One region of the Paenibacillus sp. EC2-1 genome, then DNA from elsewhere that is predicted to be linked to it. Evidence: a T-box and tRNA genes for the amino acid it is inferred to sense, from the RefSeq annotation. Region 1 holds a T-box; the other holds one or more tRNA genes.
The links. The T-box of region 1 lies ahead of leuS (leucine--tRNA ligase). A T-box ahead of a tRNA ligase gene usually reads a tRNA of that ligase, here a tRNA-Leu.
Positions count from the first base shown of each region.

Region 2: it encodes a tRNA-Leu, which carries the amino acid that the T-box ahead of leuS (leucine--tRNA ligase) is inferred to sense. The anticodon was not compared.

Region 1 covers NZ_CP186006.1:1,564,523-1,567,929, reverse strand. The annotation lists gene leuS (leucine--tRNA ligase) at 1-1,800, opposite strand, end outside; T-box leader at 1,888-2,151, opposite strand; gene ACK8P5_RS07280 (AraC family transcriptional regulator) at 2,190-3,065, opposite strand; gene ACK8P5_RS07275 (Gfo/Idh/MocA family protein) at 3,116-3,407, opposite strand, start outside.
Region 2 covers NZ_CP186006.1:3,108,584-3,111,990, reverse strand. The annotation lists rRNA gene ACK8P5_RS14600 (23S ribosomal RNA) at 1-1,047, shown strand, start outside; rRNA gene rrf (5S ribosomal RNA) at 1,172-1,288, shown strand; tRNA gene ACK8P5_RS14590 (tRNA-Glu) at 1,350-1,424, shown strand; tRNA gene ACK8P5_RS14585 (tRNA-Val) at 1,561-1,636, shown strand; tRNA gene ACK8P5_RS14580 (tRNA-Thr) at 1,659-1,734, shown strand; tRNA gene ACK8P5_RS14575 (tRNA-Asp) at 1,748-1,824, shown strand; tRNA gene ACK8P5_RS14570 (tRNA-Lys) at 1,847-1,922, shown strand; tRNA gene ACK8P5_RS14565 (tRNA-Leu) at 1,937-2,021, shown strand; tRNA gene ACK8P5_RS14560 (tRNA-Gly) at 2,029-2,100, shown strand; tRNA gene ACK8P5_RS14555 (tRNA-Pro) at 2,115-2,188, shown strand; gene ACK8P5_RS14550 (GNAT family N-acetyltransferase) at 2,367-3,407, shown strand, end outside.

The sequences.
Region 1 (3,407 bases):
ATTTACGATATCATCTGGATTGATGACATTGCCACGCGATTTACTCATCTTCTCGTTGTTGTTACCGAGGATCATACCTTGGTTAACTAGCTTCTGGAATGGTTCTTTTGTATCTACAACTCCGATATCATACAGCACCTTATGCCAGAAACGGGCATACAACAAGTGTAGTACCGCATGTTCAACACCACCAATATACAGATCGACAGGCAACCACTGTTTCTGCTTCTCTTTGGAACAAAGCTCCTCATTGTTGTCTGGATCAATGTAACGAAGGTAGTACCAACAGCTACCAGCCCATTGTGGCATTGTATTGGTCTCGCGACGGGCCTTCATGCCCGTCTCTGGATCTATGGTTTCAACCCAGTCTGTCACGTTGGCTAGTGGTGATTCACCTGTACCTGAAGGTTTGATCTGATCTACATCAGGCAAAAGCAGCGGAAGCTGATCTTCTGGTACAGTCTTCATCGTGCCATCTTCCAAGTGAAGAATTGGAATCGGTTCACCCCAGTAACGTTGACGGCTGAACAGCCAATCACGCAGACGGTAAGTGACTTTCTTCTGTCCTTTTCCGTTCTTCTCAAGCCACTCATTCATCGCTTCAATAGCTGCTTCATTATCCAGTCCGTTTAGGAAATCAGAATTGACGTGTTCTCCGTTACCAGCATACGCCTCTTCCTCAACATTTCCTCCCTTAACAACCTCGATAATGTCCAGACCGAATTGCTTCGCAAATTCCCAGTCACGACTGTCATGACCTGGAACAGCCATAATCGCTCCAGTACCATAGCCAGCAAGTACGTAATCAGCGATCCAAATAGGAACTTGTGCTCCGTTTACCGGATTCACTGCATATGCTCCTGTAAATACGCCAGTCTTATCTTTTGCCAGATCCGTACGTTCTAGGTCGCTCTTACGCGCTGCTTGATCTTGATATGCCTTAACTGCATCTTTCTGATCCTCGGTAGTTATAAGGTCCACTAACTCGTGTTCAGGAGCCAGTACGCAGTAACTTGCACCAAATAAGGTATCTGGGCGCGTTGTAAATACCGTCAAATGCTGATCATGACCAGCGATATCGAAGCGTACTTCCGCACCTGTTGATTTTCCAATCCAATTACGCTGCATATCTTTGATGCTTTCAGTCCAGTCAAGCTCATCCAGATCCTCAAGCAGACGCTCTGCATAATCGGTTATTTTCAGAATCCACTGACGCATCGGTCTGCGGATTACGGGATGTCCACCACGCTCGGATTTGCCATCAATGACTTCTTCATTCGCAAGTACCGTTCCGAGTGCAGGGCACCAGTTAACTGGAATTTCGTCAACATAGGCCAGACCTTTGTTATACAACTGAATGAAGATCCATTGCGTCCATTTGTAATAATCAGGATCCGTTGTGCTGATCTCACGGTCCCAATCATAAGAGAATCCAAGTGATTTGATCTGACGACGGAAATTATCAATATTCTTAATCGTAAATTCCCGAGGGTGCTTTCCCGTGTCCATTGCATACTGCTCGGCAGGAAGGCCAAATGCATCCCAGCCCATTGGATGGAGCACGTTGTATCCGCGCATCCGCTTAAAACGGGAAACAATATCTGTTGCCGTGTAACCTTCTGGGTGACCTACATGCAAACCTGCACCCGACGGATACGGAAACATATCCAATGCATAAAACTTCGGTTTTGATGGATTGTCGTGCGTTTTAAATGTTTTGTGTTCATCCCAATACTGTTGCCATTTCGGCTCGATGACCTGCGGCTGATAACCGTGGCCTGTCGGTTGATTTTCACTCATACTTTCATGCTCCTCCTTCTCGGTCAAACACGGTTTATAAACCGTGCGCCTCAAAACAAAAAAACCTCATCATCCATAGCGTACGACGCTAGGGACGAGAGGTTTGATTCCCGTGGTACCACCCTAGTTAGCTAAAGACATTCTTTGTCCTTAACTCCCTTTGCACCTCTATCGCAGGTGAGACGACGATGACTCATCGGACTGGCGTTAGCTTACCCACGTAAGCTACCTGATCCGGGTTAACATCGTTACTCCAAGGCGAGTTCATTTCCTTCGTCAACCGGCTTGCACCATCCGCCGGCTCTCTGTGTGATCGAGTTAGAAACTACTAATCCTCATCATCGTATGGTATTCGATTTTAATGACGATATTATATCGAACATCCTCGCTTAAGTCAATGCTGAACACCTGCTGCTACGGTAATCTTCCGGTGTTCTACCGACCATCTCTTTGAACATCCGGCTGAAATGGGCTAAATGTTTAAACCCTGCAGCATAACAAACTTCCGTGACTGACAGATTTGGATGAAGCCACAGCAAGATTTTTGCCTGATTAATTCTTCGGCTATATACGTATTTGAAAACAGTCGTGCCTGTCACTTCTTTAAACAACGTGGACAAATACTGCTTCGTTAAATGTACCGCATCCGCAATATCCTCCAAGGTAAGATCGTTCATATAGTTACGTTCCACAAAGGTTATCACCTGCTGAACATGACGTTCCTTCTCGGAGAAAGAATCTCTATCATTTACAACATTACGACACAGATCCGAGATAAAATACATCATGTCAAGTATCCGCAGCATTCTTCGCTCCTGCGTAGCCCCCTGAGAAGTTAAACGATCTAAATCGCTCATAATATTTTCGAATTCCAACCGCTCTGATCCTTGCAACGACAGACGATAATTTCGAAGTTCCTCAAATGGACTCAATAATGCCGCGGATGCTGCAGGTTGAAGCCACCGGTTCACGAAGCCAGGATCAAAGTGAGTGATACTCCTTACATAACGCACACCAGGCTCCACATGAGGACAGTGCAAGGTCAAACCATTCATTAAGATAAGATCGCCCGGCTTTAGAAGGTAGATCTTATCTCCGATAAGATAATTACATTTTCCTTCGTGAAAATAATAGATTTCATAGAAAGCATGCGAATGAAATTCACCGCCAGCCATTGGCTCCTCGTGACGATGATGAAATTCGAATGGTTGATGAAGCTGTATTTGTTTCCCGCTCAACTCATTCATAAAGGACACCGGTTTCATAGAGTTTTCCCCTTCTGATCCTAGGTATTCCTTTATTATAACGGAACCAATTACTGAATACGAACCGCTTCATTCTGCGCAACAACACATAATTCCCCCGCTTTAAATGCATGCTCCTGTGTCATTGCTCTTTCTGTTCGTTCTATGCAGTCTATTATCAGTTCTCCGAAGAATGGATAGCCCACCTTATCCTTTAGCTCCATGTGGTATTCTCCCTCATGGTTAACCAGATAGAGATGATCTCCCTTCGGATCTCTTGCTAGATCAATATATTTTCGCAATTCGATATATCCGTCCGTACCCAGGATAAACGTTCTTCCATCTCCCCATGTGCTGAGTCCA
Region 2 (3,407 bases), 1.5 Mb from region 1:
GAAGGTTAAGGGGAGTGGTTAGGAGCAATCCGAAGCTATGAACCGAAGCCCCAGTAAACGGCGGCCGTAACTATAACGGTCCTAAGGTAGCGAAATTCCTTGTCAGGTAAATTCTGACCCGCACGAATGGCGTAACGATTTGGGCGCTGTCTCAACGAGAGATCCGGTGAAATTTTAATACCTGTGAAGATGCAGGTTACCCGCGACAAGACGGAAAGACCCCATGGAGCTTTACTGCAGCTTGATATTGGATTTGGGTACGATCTGTACAGGATAGGTGGGAGCCTAAGAAACAGGAGCGCAAGCTTCTGTGGAGGCGCCGTTGGGATACCACCCTGATCGTATCTAGGTTCTAACCTAGTACCGTGAACCGGTGCGGGGACAGTGTCTGGTGGGCAGTTTGACTGGGGCGGTCGCCTCCTAAAGAGTAACGGAGGCGCCCCAAGGTTCCCTCAGAATGGTTGGAAATCATTCGAAGAGTGCAAAGGCATAAGGGAGCTTGACTGCGAGACCTACAAGTCGAGCAGGGACGAAAGTCGGGCTTAGTGATCCGGTGGTACCGCATGGAAGGGCCATCGCTCAACGGATAAAAGCTACCCTGGGGATAACAGGCTTATCTCCCCCAAGAGTCCACATCGACGGGGAGGTTTGGCACCTCGATGTCGGCTCATCGCATCCTGGGGCTGAAGTAGGTCCCAAGGGTTGGGCTGTTCGCCCATTAAAGCGGTACGCGAGCTGGGTTCAGAACGTCGTGAGACAGTTCGGTCCCTATCTGTCGTGGGCGTAGGAAATTTGAGAGGAGCTGTCCTTAGTACGAGAGGACCGGGATGGACATACCGCTGGTGCACCAGTTGTTCCGCCAGGAGCATGGCTGGGTAGCTACGTATGGACGGGATAAGCGCTGAAAGCATCTAAGCGTGAAGCCCCCTCAAGATGAGATTTCCCAGTATGTAAGACCCCTTGAAGACGACGAGGTAGATAGGTTGGAGGTGGAAGTGCAGCAATGCATGGAGCTGACCAATACTAATCGGTCGAGGGCTTATCCTACAAGCTTCACAGCGTGAAGCTCGCATCGAAAGCATCTGCTTTGGTCCGGTGTGAGTTACGGTGAAGCACTAATCGCAAATTCAAGTTTCGTATCTAGTTTTCAAGTGATCAAACGCTTGAACCGTTTGGTGGCGATAGCGGAAGGGTTCCACGCGTACCCATCCCGAACACGACCGTTAAGCCTTCCAGCGCCGATGGTACTTGGACCGAAGGGTCCCGGGAGAGTAGGACGTCGCCAAGCGGTACATATTTTTGACTTTAATCTATCAATCTATAAATATATGATGATAGACTTATAGCATGGCCCGTTGGTCAAGGGGTTAAGACACCTCCCTTTCACGGAGGTAACAGGGGTTCGAATCCCCTACGGGTCACCATTTATTTTATTGCTTCAAGGGGATGAGAACCCCACGGTTCGTCGAAGCATTGACATCGATAGGAATACTTCGCAGTCTCGATCGGAGTGAGAGTATCCCCTACGGGTCACCATTTACTTTTATACAACTTATTTATGGAGGCTTAGCTCAGCTGGGAGAGCATCTGCCTTACAAGCAGAGGGTCGGGGGTTCGAACCCCTCAGCCTCCACCATTGATTTTTAAAATTTGAATACGCCGGTGTAGCTCAACTGGTAGAGCAACTGACTTGTAATCAGTAGGTTGGGGGTTCAAGTCCTCTCGCCGGCACCAGTAATTATAATGGGGAACTGTGGTGTAGAGGCCTAACATGCCTGCCTGTCACGCAGGAGATCGCGGGTTCGAATCCCGTCAGTTCCGCCATTAATTACCTCATCTTGATTGAGAGCCATTAGCTCAGTTGGTAGAGCACCTGACTTTTAATCAGGGTGTCGAAGGTTCGAGTCCTTCATGGCTCACCATTGTTTTAACTTGTGCGCGTGTGGCGGAATTGGCAGACGCACTAGACTTAGGATCTAGCGTTTCACGACGTGGGGGTTCGAGTCCCTTCACGCGCACCATGCTTTCGCGGACGTGGCTCAGCGGTAGAGCATCGCCTTGCCAAGGCGAGGGTCGCGGGTTCGATTCCCGTCGTCCGCTTTCTATATATATTACGGGATGTAGCTCAGCTTGGTAGAGCACCTGGTTTGGGACCAGGGGGTCGCATGTTCAAATCGTGTCATCCCGATACTATGTTGCACTAAGATGTTGGATTTATATCCAACATCTTTTTTTGTTTTTTAAGAAGATTTGATTACTATTTGTAGAAAGAGTTCTTGTGCAAATGAATACTGCTTGTTATCGTTAGGGAGATAGCTCATCTTGTAAAGATCTTGAGTGGGTTAGCCGCGGAAAGGATGTCTATGATGTATTCAATTATTCGTAAGTTAGAGTCAAGCGAGATTCCCTCTTTTGTAGACATTGCTATAAATGCATATCCAGCAAGAGTTATCTCTGGAACGGAGTTCAGAGAACGGCAAATATCTAGAATGACTAAGATCCAGAACAATATAGACAATGTAAATTATTATGGATTATATCGGGAAGATCGATTGATTGCAGGGATGCGGCTTCATGAATATTCAATGAATCTTTATGGCCGTATGATTCAGGTGGGCGGTGTAGGCCAAGTGGCGGTAGATCTACTTCACAAGAAAGAGCGAGCTGCGAAAGAGATGATTGAATATTTTATCGCACATTGTAAGAGTAAAGGCATTTCTCTCGTGCTTCTGTACCCGTTTAGGCCAGACTTCTATAAGAAGATGGGTTTTGGGTATGGTACCAAAATGAATCAATATTACATCAAGCCAGATAGTTTTCCAAAGGCATTTGTTAAACAGGGCTTAGTATGGCTTGATCATAAACATATAAATCAGATAAAAGAGTGCAGTGATCGTCATGCAAGCACTACACACGGTATGATATTCAAGAGCACGTATGAGCTAGACTCCATATTAAGTACTGCTGGATCTAAAGCGATTGGATACATGGAGAACGGTGGACTGAAGGGATATATCATTTTTAACTTTAAAAATGTGAAAACAGACAACTTCCTACTTAATGATCTAGTTATACAAGAGTTTGTGTATGAGTCATCAGAGGCACTGAAGCAGTTAGGTACTTTTTTACATACGCAAAATGACCAGATTCATCGTATTGTGTGGTCAACACAGGATGATATGATTGAACATTGGATAGAAGATCCACGGAACGGAAGTGACCGTCTACTTCCAAGTGTATTTCACGAAAGTCACATATCCGGTGTAGGATTGATGTACAAAATTATTGATATTCCTAAGTTTATGATCGAACTTGGATTAACCGGAGCCATCTATAGTGCTGAACCTCTGACTTTGCAGTTCATGATTACAGATTCTTTCTCATCGGATGAGAGGTTTTCGCTACAC